Regions from separate parts of the Streptomyces mobaraensis genome, predicted to be linked through region 3. Evidence: riboswitches for the same ligand, from Rfam matches in the RefSeq annotation. Region 3 holds a riboswitch; each other region holds the start of a gene.

Region 1 (5,466 bases), 5.1 Mb from region 3:
TCGGCCGGGCTCCCGACGGGACGCGAACGGGGCCGTGGCGGCCGGTGGACCGGCCGCCACGGCCCCGTTCGCGCGTTTCACCCGCGCGCATTCCGGCCGGAAAACACCGGGCGTTCCGTGCCGGGGAATTCACCGCCGGCCCCGGAATACCGGACGGCCGTCACATTCCGGCGCCCGCCGTGTGAACGGCGCGTTTCCGAACGCCGGCCGGGAGCGCGGAAGAAGCCGGCACCGGACGCCGGAACCGGAATTCCCCGGGGGCCCGTCCGGCCCGCCCGGCGGCGATGTCCCGGGCGCGCCCCGCGTCCCTCCTGACCACCGCGTCGACCAGCGCGGCGTGCGTCTCCCAGGTCTCCACGGGCCGGGCGGGCGGCTCGGGCACGTACATCCAGGCGATCTTGCGCCGCACCTGGGTGAGCAGCGCGGCCAGACTGGGACTGCCGGACGCCTGGGCGAGCGTCTCGTCGAACCAGTCGCCCAGCGGGCACAGCTCGCCCGGCTGCCCGGCGCGGGCGCGCTCCCGGCCCAGCCGGACCAGTCCGCGCAGCACCTTCAGGTGCGCCTCGGTCCGCCGCTGCGCGGCCCGGGCGGCCCCCAGCGGCTCCAGCAGCGCCCGCACCTCCAACAGGTCGGCCGCCTCCTGCTCGGTCGGCTCGGCGACGCAGGCGCCCGCGTGCCGGCGCGTGGTCACGAAGCCTTCGGAGGCCAGCGTGCGCAGCGCCTCCCGCACCGGGACGCGCGAGACGCCGTACCGGCGGGCGAGCAGTTCCTCGATGAGCCGGCTTCCGGGCGGGAAGGCGCCGGAGACGATGTCGTCGCGAATGGCCGTGCACACCGCCTGCGCGGAAACGCGGCGGCTCTCGGGAACCGCTTCGGCCCCGCCGTTCACAAACGTCCCCGCATTGGACGGACCTCCGGATCGACCCCGGCGCGGCCTCGCGTAAAAGCGACGGTCCGCGGGCGAGGGACGCTTCTTCAGGATTCGCTCGACTCTATGGCAATCCCGTGCGGATTCCGATGGCCGCCGGAAGACCATGGAAATGATTTGGCCAAGGGGAGCGCAGGGGCCGAGTGGAGAGACCGGGGCCGAGTGGAGAGACCGGGGCCAAGCGGAGAGAGCGGAAAAGCCCCCGCCGTCTCCGGACAACCGAAAGCCCCGCCGTGGACGCGTGGTCCGGGCGGGGCTCTGCGGAAGAAAAGGGGACGGCCGCGGTCAGATGGCGACGCCGTGGGCGCGCAGGTACGCGACCGGGTCGATGTCCGAGCCGTAGGTGGGCGCCGTGCGGGCCTCGAAGTGCAGGTGCGGGCCGGTGACGTTGCCGGTGGAGCCGGAGAGGCCGATCTGCTGGCCGGGGGTGACGGTCTGGCCGACGCTCACGCCGATCGACGAGAGGTGGCCGTACTGGGTGTACGTACCGTCGTTGTGCTTGATGACGATGTTGTTGCCGTAGGCGCCGCCGTTGCCGGCCTCGACGACGGTGCCGGCACCCACGGCGTGGACGCTGGTGCCCTCCTCGGCGTGGAAGTCGACGCCGGTGTGGCTGCCGGAGGACCACAGGCCGCTGGAGGCGTGGTACTGGGTGGAGACGAAGGAGCCGGCGATCGGCATCACGAAGGTGTTGAGGCGCTTGCGCTCCTCCTCGCGAGCCGCGCGCTCCTTCTCGGCACGCTCGGCCTCGGCCTTGCGCTTGGCCTCGTCGGCGCGCTTCTTGACCAGGGCGGCCTGCGCCTTGGCGGCGTCCTCGGCCTTCTGGGTGGCGGCGTCCTGCTCGGCGACGCCGCGCTGCATCTGAGCCTGCTCGTCCACGCTGTCGGCCAGGTGGTCGGAGACGACGACGGCCTGGGTGAGGCCGGTGTCCTGCATGCGGGGCGCCTCCTCCGGGGAGGCGGCGAAGGCCGGAGCGGCGACACCGGCGACGACGCCCGCGGCGCTCAGGGTGGCTATGCCGGCGACGTTGGCGCCGACTCGCACGGCACGGCTCGGACGACGGTGCTTCCCGGTGGCACGGGTGAACGCCATGGTTGCGGCTGTTCCTTTCCTTCCTTCTCGCCTACCGGGTTAGCTGACGGGTTCGGAGCAGGAAGGTCTCCTACGGCTCCCTCCGGAGAGGGACCCGATTCACCCCAGGGAACATGTGGTTCCCCGGCTCCCCTGGCTCGCGCCGTACGGGGACTCGGCGATGGCTGCCCGGGGCCGCGGTTGCGGCTCCGATCCGACGGGCTGCCGCCATGAAGCTAATCGCCGTCAGATTCGAACGGCAAACGGAACCCCGTTTTAGTGACGCACGCCACAGAAGGATGGTGCAACCGCTCCTATAAATCGGGCATAACGGAGGCGCGTGGCCCCCGAAGGGCCCACGCGCCTCTCCGCCCCCGCGCCTGCGCCGGGGCGCACGCGGAGGCTTGAGCTTCCGTCAGGCGGAGACGACCGTCACCTCGCCGATGCCGAGCGTCCGGACGGGCTCGGCGATCTCCGCGGCGTCCCCGACCAGCACGGTGACCAGGCGGTCGGCCGGGAAGGCGTTCACGACGGCCGCGGTGGCCTCCACCGTCCCGGTCTGCGCGAGGCGTTCGTACATCCGGGCCTGGAAGTCGTCCGGGAGGTACTGCTCGACCTGGTCGGCCAGCGTGCCCGCGACGGCCGCCGCCGTCTCGTACTTGAGCGGCGCGACCCCCACCAGGTTCTGCACGGCGACGTCGCGCTCGGCGTCCGTCAGCCCCTCGGCGGCGAGGGTGCGCAGCACCGTCCACAGGTCCGCCAGCGCGGGACCGGTGTTGGGCGTGTCCACGGAGCCGCTGATGGCGAGCATCGCGATGCCGGTGCCGTCGGGGGCGGAGCGCAGCACCTGACCGAACGAGCGGACGCCGTAGGTGTAGCCCTTCTCCTCGCGCAGCACGCGGTCCAGACGGGAGGTCAGGGTGCCGCCGAGGCAGTACGTGCCGAGCACCTGGGCGGGCCAGACGCTGTCGTGCCGGTCGGCGCCGACGCGGCCGATGAGCAACTGCGTCTGGACGGCGCCCGGGCGGTCCACGATGACGACGCGGCCGGTGTCGTCGGCGGAGACGGGCGGGACGGGCCGGGGTTCGGCCGGGGAGCCCGTCCAGGCGCCGAGGGTGTCGGCCAGGGCCTGGTCCAGGTCGACGCCGGTCAGGTCGCCCACGATCACCGCGGTGGCGGTGGCCGGGCGGACGTGCGCCTCGTAGAAGGCCCGTACGGAGGCGGCGTCGATGCGCTCGACCGTCTCCTCGGTGCCCTGCCGGGGCCGGGACATCCGCGAGTCGGCCGGGAAGAGCTCGGCCGAGAGCGCCATGGCGGCCCGGCGGGCCGGGTTGGCGAGCTCGTGCGGGATCTCGTCCAGGCGGTTGCGGACGAGGCGCTCGACCTCGTTGTCGGGGAAGGCCGGGGCGCGCAGGGCGTCGGCGAGCAGACCCAGCGCCTTGGTCAGCCGGGAGGCGGGGACCTCCAGGGAGAGCCGGACGCCGGGGTGGTCCGCGTGGGCGTCCAGGGTGGCGCCGCAGCGCTCCAGTTCGGCCGTGAAGTCCTCGGCGCTGAGCTTGTCCGTGCCCTCGGAGAAGGCGCGGGCCATGATCGTGGCCACGCCGTCCAGGCCGGCCGGCTCGGCCTCCAGCGGCGCGGCGAGGCTGACCTCGACGGCGACGACCTGCTGGCCGGGGCGGTGGCAGCGCAGCACGGTCAGGCCGTTGGGCAGCCGGTCGCGGCCGGGAGCCGGGAAGTTCCACGGGGTGGCCGTGCCCGGCAGGGGCTGCGGGTGGAACTGCATGGTGGGTTCGGCGGTGCCGGTGGCGCCCACGACTGCGGCTTCGCTCACTGGGCCGTCTCCTGTTCCTGTACGTCGGCTTCCTGCACCATGGCGCCCTCGGTGGCGCCGGTCTCGTCGGCGCCCGCGGTCTGGGGTCCGGTCGGCTCGTAGACGAGCACCGCGCGGTTGTCGGGGCGCAGCCGCGCCTGGGCGACGGCCCGCACCTCCTCCGGCGTGACCTCCAGGACCCGCTGGACCGCGGTCAGGGCGAGCTGCGGGTCGCCGAAGAGGACGGCGAAGCGGCAGAGTTCGTCGGCGCGTCCGCTGACCGTGGCCAGCCGGTCCAGCCATTCGCGCTCCAGCTGGGCCTGGGCGCGCTCCATCTCCTGGGCGGTGGGCCCCTCCAGGGCGAAGCGGGCCAGCTCCTCGTCGACGGCCGCCTCGATGTCGGCGACCTCGGCGCCGGCGGACGCCTTGACGTCCAGCCAGCCCAGCGAGGGGGCGCCCGCCAGGCGCAGCATGCCGAAGCCCGCCGCGACCGCGGTGCGGTCGTGCCGGACGAGGCGGTTGTGCAGCCGCGAGGACTCGCCGCCGCCGAGGACGGTCAGCGCCAGGTCGGCGGCGTCCGCCTCCCGGGTGCCGTCGTGCGGGAGGCGGTAGGCGGCCATCAGGGCGCGCGAGGGCACCTCCTCGCGGACCACCTGGCGGAGCTGCTCGCCGATGACGTCGGGCAGGGCGCCGTCGCGCGGCGGCTGCTTGCGGTCGTGGGCGGGGATGGACCCGAAGTACTTCTCGATCCAGGCCAGCGTCCGCTCGGGGTCGATGTCGCCGACCACGGCGAGGACGGCGTTGCCGGGCGCGTAGTACGTGCGGAAGAACTCCCGGGCGTCCTCCAGGGAGGTGGCGTCCAGGTCGGCCATCGAGCCGATGGGCGTGTGGTGGTAGGGGTGGCCCTCGGGGTAGACCATCGCCGTCAGCCGCTCGAACGCGGTGCCGTAGGGCACGTTGTCGTACCGCTGGCGGCGCTCGTTCTTGACGACGTCGCGCTGGTTCTCCATGGACTCGTCGTCGAGCGCGGTGAGCAGCGAGCCCATCCGGTCGGCTTCCAGCCACAGCGCCAGCTCCAGCTGGTGGGCGGGCATGGTCTCGAAGTAGTTGGTCCGCTCGAAGCTGGTGGTGCCGTTGAGCGAGCCGCCGGCGCCCTGCACCAGCTCGAAATGGCCGTTGCCCTTCACCTGCGCCGAGCCCTGGAACATCAGGTGCTCGAAGAGGTGGGCGAGGCCGGTGCGGCCCTTGACCTCATGGCGCGAGCCGACGTCGTACCAGAGGCAGACTGCCGCGACCGGGGTCAGGTGGTCCTCCGAGAGCACCACCCGCAAGCCGTTGGCCAGGCGGTGCTCGGTCGCTGTCAGGCCGCCGGTGCCGGCCTGTTGCGCGGCCGTGTGACCCATGGGCATGTACGTCCCTTCGATCGCTCGATATCTCGCTGCATCCCGCGCCGCCGTTACCCGCCCGCGGCGCCCGCGACGACTCGCGTGATGAACACTGCTGTCACTGTATGCAAGCGCACCGACATCCGGCGAAGTTCCCAGGGCCTCCCCCACGACAACGCGGTGCTCGCGGACGGGTCGCGGTCGGCGTTGTCAGTGGGGAGGTCCACAATGGTCGGCGTCAGTCCGCCCCCGGCAATCGACCGAAGGAGCCG
Region 2 (5,466 bases), 2.4 Mb from region 3:
GCCGCCGCCCGTACGTACCGGGACGCGATCCGGCAGGCCGAGGCCCAAGTGGAGGCGAAGAGGGACGGTGGTGGGGAAGGGGCCGCGTAGCCCCGCGCGGTCCCGCGCGCCCGGCGGCGGTTGCACACCCGTTCGGCTCAGTGACGGTCTTGACCGGGCGCCCTCCGGGTAACCGGACTGCATGCGTACCGATGAGATGGTTCTCGCCCTGCCCGCCTGGGTCGGCGGCGCCGCCCCCTTCGCCGTCGGGCTCTGTGTCGGCGCCCTGCTGCTCCTCGCCTTCGTGTACGGACGGCGGTGGCGTGACAAGGAACCGCCGCCCCCGAGCCAGCCGCAGCGGCGGCAGGGCGCCTGGCAGACGCGCGAGGAGCACGACCGGGGGCCGTCCTCGCCGGACCACGGGCCGGGGCACGAGGACAACGACGACGCCGTCGGCTACGTGACCGAGCACCGGGAGGCGGACCCGCTGCGCACCGAGGGCCCGGGTGAGCGCGTCCTGCCGCACGAGCTCCGGAACCCCGGGAGCCACGAGGAGGAGCTCACCGAGGAGCGACGGAAGTGGAACCCCGGGAGCAGCGGCGCCTTCGGCAGCGGCGGGGGCGGCCATCACTGAGTGGTCAGCCCTGGACGGCCGCCAGTAAGCGGCCACCGCCAAGCGGCCGCCGCCGGGCGGTCACCACGGGAAGCGAGCGGGCGGGGCCGCGCCTCGCCCCGCGCCCCCTAGTAGCGTCGGACCGTGCACGACAAAACCGACGACCACACCGCTCCCGCCCCGCCCGCCGCCTCCGAGGGCCCCACGCCTCCCCTCTTCACCTGGGAGTTCGCGAGCGACCCCTACCCGGCGTACGCCTGGCTCCGCGAGCACGCCCCCGTGCACCGGACCGCCCTGCCGAGCGGGGTGGAGGCGTGGCTGGTGACCCGGTACGCCGACGCGCGGCAGGCGCTGGCCGACCAGCGGTTGTCGAAGAACCCCGTGCACCACTCCGAGGCCGCGCACGGCAAGGGCAAGGTGGGCATTCCGGGCGAGCGGAGTGCCAACCTCATGACGCACCTGCTCAACATCGACCCCCCGGACCACACCCGCCTCCGCCGTCTGGTCTCCAAGGCGTTCACGCCCCGGCGCGTCGCCGAGTTCGCGCCCCGCGTGCAGGAGCTCACGGACCGGCTCATCGACGGGTTCGCGGAGCGCGGGGAGGCGGACCTCATCCACGAGTTCGCGTTCCCGCTCCCCATCTACGCGATCTGCGACATGCTCGGCGTCCCGCCGGAGGACCAGGACGACTTCCGGGACTGGGCCGGGATGATGATCCGGCACGGTGGCGGCCCGCGCGGCGGAGTGGCCCGTTCCGTGAAGCGGATGCGGACGTACCTCGCGGAGCTGATCCACCGCAAGCGCGAGGACCTCGGTGACGACCTGATCTCCGGGCTGATCAGGGCCAGCGACCACGGCGAGCACCTCACCGAGAACGAGGCCGCCGCCATGGCCTTCATCCTGCTCTTCGCCGGCTTCGAGACCACCGTCAACCTCATCGGCAACGGCACGTACGCGCTCCTGCGCAACCCCGGGGAGCGCGAGCGCCTGCAGCGCGCGCTGGCCGCCGGGGACGAGAGCCTGCTGGAGACCGGGGTGGAGGAACTGCTCCGGTACGACGGTCCGGTGGAGCTGGCCACCTGGCGGTTCGCCACCCGGGACCTGACGATCGGCGGGCAGCGCATCGCGGAGGGCGACCCCGTGCTCGTCGTCCTCGCGGCGGCCGACCGGGATCCGGAACGGTTCGCCCAGCCCGACACCCTCGATCTCGCCCGCAGTGACAATCAGCACCTCGGGTACGGGCACGGCATCCACTACTGCCTCGGGGCGCCGCTGGCGCGGCTGGAGGGCCGGACGGCGCTCGCGACGCTGCTGCGACGCCTTCCCGACCTGCGGCTTTCCGCTGATCCGGACGATCTGAGGTGGCGTGGCGGGCTCATCATGCGGGGCCTGCGGACCCTGCCCGTGGCTTTCTCGCCGGAGCCCGGGCAGACGGGCACATGACTATACGTCAACTTGGCTTGACCGTCTCCCGGCGTTGAACCCGGTGGGTTGTGGCGCCTGAGGGGCGTGGCTATCTTCTGCCGTCATATTCAGCAGCCACACGATCGGCAGCGGTCAGCAGCCGGTCGGCAGCAATATGAGAGGTGATCGCATGCTCTCCGGGAAAGGCCGACATCGCCGTCCCCGTCAACTGCCCGCCGTGGTCGTCGCCGCGGGCGTGGCGGGCGCCGGGATCGCCATGCCCCTGCTCGGTGCCACCACCGCCGACGCCGCGGACGCCCCCACCTGGGACCGCGTCGCCCAGTGCGAGAGCGGCGGCCTGTGGAGCGCGGACACGGGCAACGGGTTCTACGGCGGACTGCAGCTCACCCCCGACATGTGGAAGCAGTACGGCGGAACGGAGTTCGCGCCGCGCCCCGACCAGGCCAGCCGCGCCCAGCAGATCGCCGTCGCCCAGCGGATCCTCGACGCCCGCGGCCCGTACGCCTGGCCCGCCTGCGCGGTGAAGTCCGACCTGGCCAAGGACGGCCGGGCGCCCGAGGTCAACCCGGGGATGCCGCACGACGCCGTCGAGGGGTCGTCGCACACGCCGGCTTCCGGAACGTCCGGGAAGACCGATTCCGACCGGTCTCGGGAGACGTCGTCCGACAAGGCCGAGGGCAAGACTGAGGGCAAGGCCGAGGGCAAGACCGACAAGAAGGCCGACAAGAAGGCCGACGAGAAGGCGTCCGGGAAGGCGTCGGACACCTCCGCCGGGAAGGACGCCGGTGACAAGGGCGGGAAGGCCGGCGAGCACGGCACCACCGGCACCACCGGCAACTCCGGTACCACCGACGCCTCCGGCAAGCCGGGACAGCCAAAGAAGCCGTCCGGCGAGGACCGCGACTCGTCCACCGACTCGCCCTCCGGTTCGACCTCCGGCGGCAAGCACCGCAAGCCGGACGGTGATGCCACGGACACCTCGGCCGACAGGCAGAAGGCCGGCCGGGATGGCGGCGCGGACTCCGGAACGTCCGCCACCGGCACGACGGATGAGCACCCGCGCGCCGGCGCGGACGGCGCCGGCACCGGCAAGCACCGCGCGGAGCCGTCCGGTTCCGGCGGTGAGCGCGCGTCGCGCGGCGCGGAGCGCGGGCGCGTGGACGCACCCGACGTGCACGACTACACCGTGCGCCCCGGTGACAACCTGTCAGAGATCGCGGAACAGCACCGGGTCGAGGGCGGCTGGCACCGCGTGTACCAGGACAACAAAAAGGTCGTGGGCAGCGATCCGGACCTCATTCACCCCGGTCAGCAGCTCGAACTGAAGAAGTAGCGGGGGAGTTCGCGTCGAATGTCCGTTCCGGATGAAAGTGAGACATGGGTCTCGTTGACATCGGCGCGGAGACGGCTCGTCAGAAACCCGTGAAACCACCCCCACCTGCGGAAACAGTGGGTTCCCCGGGGTGGGTGGCGCAGGCGGTGGCTGAAAAGGAGGGTTTGAACCCGTCGGCCGTCTGTGCTTACCGTCGTCATCGCTCGCCATCGCGAGCACCACGGTCGTCACGCCGAATCCTGCCGGCGGCCGGGGGAGTCGTCGCGCAAGCGCCGTAGGCAGGAGCGGGGGAACCACGGTAGGTCGCCGGAACGGTTCATCGGTCAACGACCGACGTACCGGGACGGCTTGGGGTGAAGCCTGGTGAGCGCAAGCCACCGGGCCGGGCAACTCACGCCCGAACCCGACAGCTCACCTCGTAGGCGCCGGTGAGGAAACCGAGTCATGTCCAAGGGCAAGCACCGTCGTCCGAACAAGGCCGTCCGCATCGCCACGCTCGCGGGTGTCACCGGCGCCGCAGTCGCCGCCCCGCTGATGATGGCCACGTCCGCCCACGCCGCCTCCGTGCAGACCTGGGACCGCGTGGCCCAGTGCGAGTCCGGCGGCAACTGGTCGATCAACACCGGCAACGGCTACTACGGCGGCCTGCAGTTCTCGCAGTCCTCGTGGGCGGCCATGGGCGGTACCAAGTACGCGCCGCGCGCCGACCTCGCCAGCAAGGGCCAGCAGATCCTGGTCGCCGAGAAGCTGCTCGCCGCCCAGGGCCCCGGCGCCTGGGGCTGCGCCGGCGAGGGCGGCCTGACCCGCGGTGGCGGCTCCCCGTCGGTCGACGACTCCGGCTCCGGCAAGGTCGTCTCCAAGTCGACCTCGGGCCAGCGTGCGACCGGCCAGAGCCACGCCGACCGCAGCGAGCGCAAGGCCGCGCCGAAGCACGCCGCTCCGCAGCGGGAGGCCGAGGAGGCCCCGGCCGCGCCGGCCGCCAAGCCGGCCGCGCCGAAGCACGCCGCGCCGAAGACCGTCAAGATGGGCGACGGGGAGTACCAGGTCAAGGAAGGCGACACTCTCGCCAAGATCGCCGAGGCCAAGAAGGTCAAGGGCGGCTGGGAGAAGCTCTACGACCGCAACAAGGACATCGTGGAGAGCGCCGACCTCATCTTCCCCGGCCAGAAGCTGCACCTCAGCTGAGGCTGAGAGGTCTTCCGGGGGCGTGTGCCGTACACGGCCGGGCCCCCGGCCGAGGCCCTGACGGGGACCCCGTGGCCGGGCGGCGCGTACCGCCGCCCGTACCTGCGGTGTTCCCGGCACAGCACCCGAACCACCGGCCCGGCCCCCCTTCCCGGGCCGCAGCGGGACCGCCCCGCTCTGATGCGATCGATCCCCCCCCCGAGCCGCATCGGAGTGGGGCTTCGCCGTGCTCGGGTGCGGGTCAGGCGTGGATGTGTGTCAGGCGCGGATGTGCGTCAGGCCGGGGCGCGTCCTGTTCCGAGGCGCGGGGGCGCTGTCGGACGCGCCGCACCCTCCCGGGCCGTGAACCGCTCCCGAGCGCGCGCCGTTTTCGCGCGCCCGGCGGCCGACCCGCGCGCCGGCCGTTCCACGCAACCGCCCCGGCCGCCCCGGCCGCGTACGACGCGCCTCCCACCTGCCTCGCCCGTCCCACCCGCCGTCCGGTTCCAGAACCGGTTCCGCACCGGCTCCGCACCGGTTCCCGCACCCGTTCCCCCTTGAGCGAACAGCTCGCCCATTCGCCCTTGATCTCGGCGTTTGTGCCATTTTTCCGGCGGGGTGGCGCTCCGGGGGCAGGTGGACCCTCCGGCGCCCGTTAGGCTCGTGCTGCAGAACGCTGGAGTACCCAGACACACACGAAGGAGACCCTCGTGCCGTCCATCGACGTCGTCGTAGCTCGCGAGATCCTCGACTCGCGAGGCAACCCCACGGTCGAGGTCGAGGTCGGCCTCGACGACGGCTCCACCGGCCGCGCCGCCGTGCCGTCCGGTGCCTCGACCGGTGCCTTCGAGGCCATCGAGCTCCGCGACGGGGACAAGAACCGCTACCTGGGCAAGGGCGTCGAGAAGGCCGTGCTGGCCGTTATCGAGCAGATCGGCCCGGAGCTCGTCGG
Region 3 (5,466 bases):
TCGTGCTCGCCGTCACCGCCCCCGAGCCGGTCACCGGCGTGCTCAACATCGGCAGCGGGACGGCGCACACGGCCCGGGAGGTCGCCGAGGGGCTGGCGCGGGCCGCCGGCTTCCGGGGGCGCGTCGACGAGGGCGGCGACGGCTCGCCGCGCTCGGCGGCGCTGCCCTGGCAGCAGGCCGACGTCACGGCCGCCGAACGGGCCCTCGGCTGGCGGCCGGAGTACGCGTTCGACACCACCCTCGCCGACCTGTGGGCCGACGCCCGGCTCCGGCCGGCGCGGGCGCCGCGGTGACGGCGCCGCCCGGGGACCGGCGGCTGCTCGTGCCGCTGTACGTCCACCCGGCGGTGGATCCCGGCGCGTGGGCGGCCCTGCTGCGGGCCGCCCCCGCGCTGCGCGGCGTGGTGCTCAACGCCGCCGACGGCCCGGGGCGCCGGCCCGACCCGGCCTTCCGCACCGCCGCCGGCCGGCTCCGGGACGCGGGGGTCCCGGTGCTGGGGTACGTGGACACGGGCTACGGGCGCCGGCCGCCGCGCGCGGTGCTGGCGGACGTCCGCAGGCACCGCGGCTGGTACGGCGTCGACGGGGTGTTCCTCGACCAGGTGCCCACGGCCCCCGCGTTCCTCGCCCGCTACCGCCGACTCGCCGTCCGCGCGCGGGCGTTGGGGGGCCGTACGGTCGTGTTCAACCACGGGACGCATCCGGACCCCGGGTACGCGCGGATCGCCGATCTGCTCGTGACCTTCGAGGGCGACTGGGAGGCGTACCGGACGGCCGGGGTCCCGGACTGGACCAGATCCCATCTCCCCTCGCGCTTCTGCCACTTGGTCTACGGTGTGCCCCAGGAGCGGGCCGGTCATGTGTCCCGCACGGCCGGGCTGCGCGGCGCGGGAGTGCACTGCGCGGTGCCGGGAACAGGAGAGAACCCATGGCAGACCGCACCACCGCCGAGCGCCTGACATCCGTACGCCTGAAAGCGGAGTGCCCGGAACCGGGCGGTCCTCGTCGCCGGGCCCGCCGGGCCCTGGGCGCCGGGGCGTTGACGGCCGCGGCCCTGCTCGTCGCCGCCGGCTGCTCGGGGTCGGGCTCGGAGGACGAGGACCAGGCGGACGGTCCCGAGCGGGACGGCAAGCCCAGCGTGTCGGCGCAACCCCGGCCGGGGCATCGGGACTCGGCGCCCGGGAAACCCCGGCGCGGCACGAGCCCGGCGCCGTCCCGGGACGCCGCGTCCGCCGACCCGTCCACACCGGAATCGGCCTCCCCGTCGTCCTCGTCGTCCGGGAAGCCCGCCGACCGGGCGGCGCGCTGGCGGCCGCGCCCCGGCACCCGCTGGCAGTGGCAGCTCGACGGGAAGGTCGACACCTCGGTTGACGTCCCCGTCTACGACATCGACGGCTTCGAGAACGACGCGGCGACCGTGGAACGGCTGCACGCCGACGGCCGCAAGGTCGTCTGCTACATCAACGTGGGCGCGTACGAGGACTGGCGGCCCGACGCGAAGAAGTTCCCGGAGGCGGTGCTCGGCGCGGACAACGACGGCTGGAAGGGCGAGAAGTGGCTGGACATCCGGCGGCTGGACGTCCTCGAACCCATCATGGCGGAACGTTTCGACATGTGCCGGAAGAAGGGCTTCGACGCCGTCGAGCCGGACCTGACCGAGGGGTTCCGGAACGAGACGGGCTTCCCCCTCACCGCGGCCCACCAATTGGCGTTCAACCGCCTGATCGCGCGGCTCGCCCATGACCGCGGCATGTCCGTCGGCCTCAAGAACGACCTCGACCAGATCCCGGACCTCGTCGGCGACTTCGACTTCGCGGTGAACGAACAGTGCGCCGAGTTCGGCGAATGCGACAAACTGTCGCCCTTCGTGAAGCGCGGCAAGGCGGTGTTCCACGTCGAATACAAGCTGGATCCGGGGGAGTTCTGCGGCCGGACCAAGGATCTGGGGCTCAGTTCCATGCAGAAGAAACTCGGTCTCAATTCCTGGCGTCGTCCCTGCTGAGAGGGGGTCAAGCCGCCGGAATGAAACCTTCCGGCCGGCGTGAAGAACCTCACAGACGGCCGTTTCGACACCGGATTTCGCGGGTGGATGGTGCAGGATCATGCACCGAACAACCAAGAACCCGTCACAGAGGCGGGCCACCCGGGCGGACGCCGAGTCCTGCCGCCGCTCCGGGTGCGGACCGGATACACGCGGATCGGCAGGAGCGGGAGACCCAGGCACGACGGACCACGATGGCGGTGGTCCTAGGGGTGAAGCCACATGGTGGCCGGGCAACTTTGTCAGCCCGAACCCGACAGGTCATCTTTCGCAGGCGGATGACGAAGGGCTTACTCGGCATGTCTGCGCTGCCTCGCATACCCGCGCTCATCTCCCGGGCCGGAACCGCATCGGCCCTCACCGCCGCCACCGTCGCGGCGTCCGTCCTGCTCCCCGGCATGACCGGGGAAGCCCAGGCGGCCACCCCGGGCTCCAAGGCCGTCAAGGTCGCGGCGTCCAAGAGCGGCTCCCCGTACCAGTGGGGCGCCACCGGCCCCAACCGCTTCGACTGCTCGGGCCTGACGCTCTACTCGTTCAAGAAGGCCGGCAAGAAGCTCCCCCGCGTCGCCGCCGACCAGTACAACGCCACGCGGCACATCTCGCGCGGCTCCCGCTCCGTCGGCGACCTGGTGTTCTTCCACTCCGGCAGCAACGTCTACCACGTGGGCATCTACGCGGGTGGAAACAAGATCTGGCACGCTCCCGGCACCGGCAAGAAGGTCCGCCTGGAGAAGATCTGGTCCAACAGCGTCTGGTACGGCCGCGTCCGCTGACGCCTCACACCTGATGCCCCAACGGGCCGGCGCTTCATCGGCGGCGCCGGCCCGCCACCTTCAGGCCAGAGCCGCCCGGAGGGTCTCCGCCTTCTCCGACGGGTGGTAACCGGAACGCACCCCCGCCGCGAGGACGACGTCCCCCACGGCGTGCGGCGTACGCAGCGGAATCAGCTCCTGGTACGCGGGCGACTCGTACCACTCCCGCGCCCGCTCCAGGTCGGGGAACTCGATCAGCACCAAACTCCCCTCCCAAACCCCCTCCCGCACCTCCAGCTCCCCACCGTGCACCACGAACCGGCCCCCGTAGGGGTCCAGCGTCCCCTGGATCCGCTCGACGTACTCCACGACGTCCCGGTGCGGGGCAGTGCTGTGGAAGTGACCGAGTGCGTAGGCGGGCATCGTCGTCTCCTGACCGTGTGAGTCCGGTGATTCGGTGTGCCCCCACTCTGCCCGCGGACGGCACGGGCCCGCGATGACCCGGCAGGTCATTGCGGTTGCGGGCCCGGCAAATCCGATGCGGATCCGCGCCGGCGGGTGATAGCCATCGGAACATGGACGATCTTGTGACGACCCGGCTCATCCTGCACCGCCTCACCGTCGCCGAGGCGGAGAACATCGCCGCCGAGGACCCGGAGCGGCCACCGCACTGGGTGCCCGGGTATCCGGAGGACGACGACGTGCAGGCCGCGCGGCGGTTCCTGACGGCGGAGCGGGAGGGGCCCGGGCGGCACCCCGGGGCCTACGAGATACGGCGCCGGGAGGACGGGCGCGTGGTCGGCGGGCTGGACTTCCACGGGCCGGCGGACGAGGACGGAGCCGTGACCGTCGGCTACGGGCTGCTGCCCGCCGAGCGCGGCAAGGGGTACGCCTCCGAGGCCCTGCGCGCGGCCCTGGAATCGGCGCGGGCCCGCGGCATCCGCCGGGTGAAGGGCGACGCCGACCACGACAACGTCCCCTCCCACCGCGTCATGACGGCCGCCGGCATGCGGATGGCCGGCGAGGACGAGCGGGTGAAGTACTACGAGACCGACTGGGAGCCGGAGCCTCTTCAGACGGCGTCCACGTAGACCCAGGCGCCGTCCTCCCGGACGAAGCGGCTCAGCTCATGCTGCGCGTCCTCCCGCCCCCGCACCACACAGTGGGCGCGGAACTCCACCGTGCCCTCCTGGTGGAACGCGGTACCGGCCGAGGTCGCCAGGATCTCCAGACCCGTCCAGCGGACCTTCGGGTCGAGGTCGAGGGACGGCGGGCGGGTGCCGGAGTACCAGGTGCGGAGGAGGTACGCGGCGTCGCCCACGGCGAAGGCGCTGTAGCGGGAGCGCATGAGGCGTTCCGCGGTGGGGGCTTGCTTCGCGCCTTCGTGGAAGGCGCCGCAGCAGTCGCCGTAGGCGGCGTCGAGGCCGCAGGGGCAGGGGGTGGTGGGGGTGATGGTGTTTCGGGGCACGTGATGCATTGTGCCCCGGCGGGGAGGGTGCCCCGGTCCCGCCCTTTCACCGTTTCTTCCAGGGCTTCGCCCCGGACCCCGGCATCGCGGCTTCGCCGCGAGGTCCTCAAACGCCGGACGGGCTGGCTTTCAGCCCGTCCGGCGTTTGAGGACAACCGCGCGGAGCGCGGTTTCGGGGGTGCGGGGGCCGGCCCCCGCAAGAAACGGGAAGGGGCGGGACCGGGGCACCCTCCCGGCCGAACGCCCCGCCGGCCCCGGCAAGAACGGCCGACCGCGGCAAGGGCCCAGGTCAGAGCGGGTGCGGGCCGCAACGGAAGCGCCCCGCCCCGCCCCGGCGAGCGGTTGCGGCCCCCGACGCCGCGGCACACCGTGGGCCTCGTCCCCCTGAGGGACGTTCCTGGAGGGAGTTTCCCGCATGCGCATCAGCAGAACGACCACCACCGCCCTAGCGGCCTGCTGCTCGCTGGTCCTGGCCGTCGCCGGACCGGCCCTCGCGGCGGACCCGGCGCCGGAGCGCCCGGCGGCGGAGTCGGTGCCCGCGTCGGACACCGTCGACCGGCTGACCACGGTCGGAAGCCTGGGCGACATCCTCTCGCTGGGTGCCCGGATCGGCAAGGAGGCCCAGGCGGCCAAGCCGGACCTCACCAAGCTGCGGGAGATGCAGCGGCAGCTCACGGAGCAGGCCGCGCGGCTGCGCGCCTCCGTCAAGGCGCACGTCCCGCAGCCCCAGCCCGGACAGCCCGGACAGACGGGCACCGCCCAGCGGGACGTGGTCGCGGACGTGCAGAAGGTGGTGGACCAGCTCGTCAAGGACCTCAACCAGCTCCTCATGGACCTGGCCGCGGCCAACATCCTCGGCGTCGCGGCCGACGTGAGCAAGCTCCTGGCCGACCTCCAGCAGCTCCTCGGCGTCGTACTGAACGCACTCGGCGCCCCCGCCGCCGCGGCCCCCGCGTCCTAGACGGCCGACGAGCATGCGGGCCGCCCGGCCGCACCGCGTAGGCCGCGGCGCATGCGCATCCCCGCCTCCCGAGAACTGACCGAACTGCCTTACGCCCACCGCCTGGAGCCCTTCACGGGCCCGATGGAACGGGGCGGCAGTTACGAGAGCGTCCACTTCGACGGTTCCGTCTTCGAGGAGGCCCAGGGCGGCAGCTCCCTGTTCAGCGAGGCGGCGTTCTCCTCGGCGGTCTTCGAGCGCGGCGG

What was found. A riboswitch is a leader RNA that binds a small molecule or an ion and turns the genes downstream of it on or off. The one in region 3 is predicted to bind cyclic di-AMP.
Region 1: linked by a shared signal. The riboswitch ahead of K7I03_RS07850 (M23 family metallopeptidase) and the one ahead of K7I03_RS30815 (C40 family peptidase) in region 3 are both predicted to bind cyclic di-AMP.
Region 2: linked by a shared signal. The riboswitch ahead of K7I03_RS19800 (LysM peptidoglycan-binding domain-containing protein) and the one ahead of K7I03_RS30815 (C40 family peptidase) in region 3 are both predicted to bind cyclic di-AMP.

The regions. Positions count from the first base shown of each region.
Region 1 is NZ_CP083590.1:1,888,932-1,894,397, forward strand. It holds gene K7I03_RS07845 (GntR family transcriptional regulator) at 161-835, opposite strand; gene K7I03_RS07850 (M23 family metallopeptidase) at 1,214-2,020, opposite strand; cyclic di-AMP (ydaO/yuaA leader) riboswitch at 2,035-2,190, opposite strand; gene K7I03_RS07855 (M16 family metallopeptidase) at 2,415-3,782, opposite strand; gene K7I03_RS07860 (M16 family metallopeptidase) at 3,827-5,212, opposite strand.
Region 2 is NZ_CP083590.1:4,525,183-4,530,648, forward strand. It holds gene K7I03_RS19780 (nucleoside triphosphate pyrophosphohydrolase) at 1-90, shown strand, start outside; gene K7I03_RS19785 (DUF6479 family protein) at 182-613, shown strand; gene K7I03_RS19790 (cytochrome P450 family protein) at 737-2,035, shown strand; gene K7I03_RS19795 (transglycosylase family protein) at 2,187-3,350, shown strand; cyclic di-AMP (ydaO/yuaA leader) riboswitch at 3,611-3,790, shown strand; gene K7I03_RS19800 (LysM peptidoglycan-binding domain-containing protein) at 3,795-4,535, shown strand; gene eno (phosphopyruvate hydratase) at 5,225-5,466, shown strand, end outside.
Region 3 is NZ_CP083590.1:6,961,883-6,967,348, forward strand. It holds gene K7I03_RS30800 (NAD-dependent epimerase/dehydratase family protein) at 1-293, shown strand, start outside; gene K7I03_RS30805 (spherulation-specific family 4 protein) at 290-958, shown strand; gene K7I03_RS30810 (endo alpha-1,4 polygalactosaminidase) at 928-2,001, shown strand; cyclic di-AMP (ydaO/yuaA leader) riboswitch at 2,182-2,332, shown strand; gene K7I03_RS30815 (C40 family peptidase) at 2,340-2,813, shown strand; gene K7I03_RS30820 (DUF1330 domain-containing protein) at 2,874-3,215, opposite strand; gene K7I03_RS30825 (GNAT family N-acetyltransferase) at 3,368-3,883, shown strand; gene K7I03_RS30830 (YchJ family protein) at 3,865-4,269, opposite strand; gene K7I03_RS30835 (hypothetical protein) at 4,676-5,221, shown strand; gene K7I03_RS30840 (pentapeptide repeat-containing protein) at 5,273-5,466, shown strand, end outside.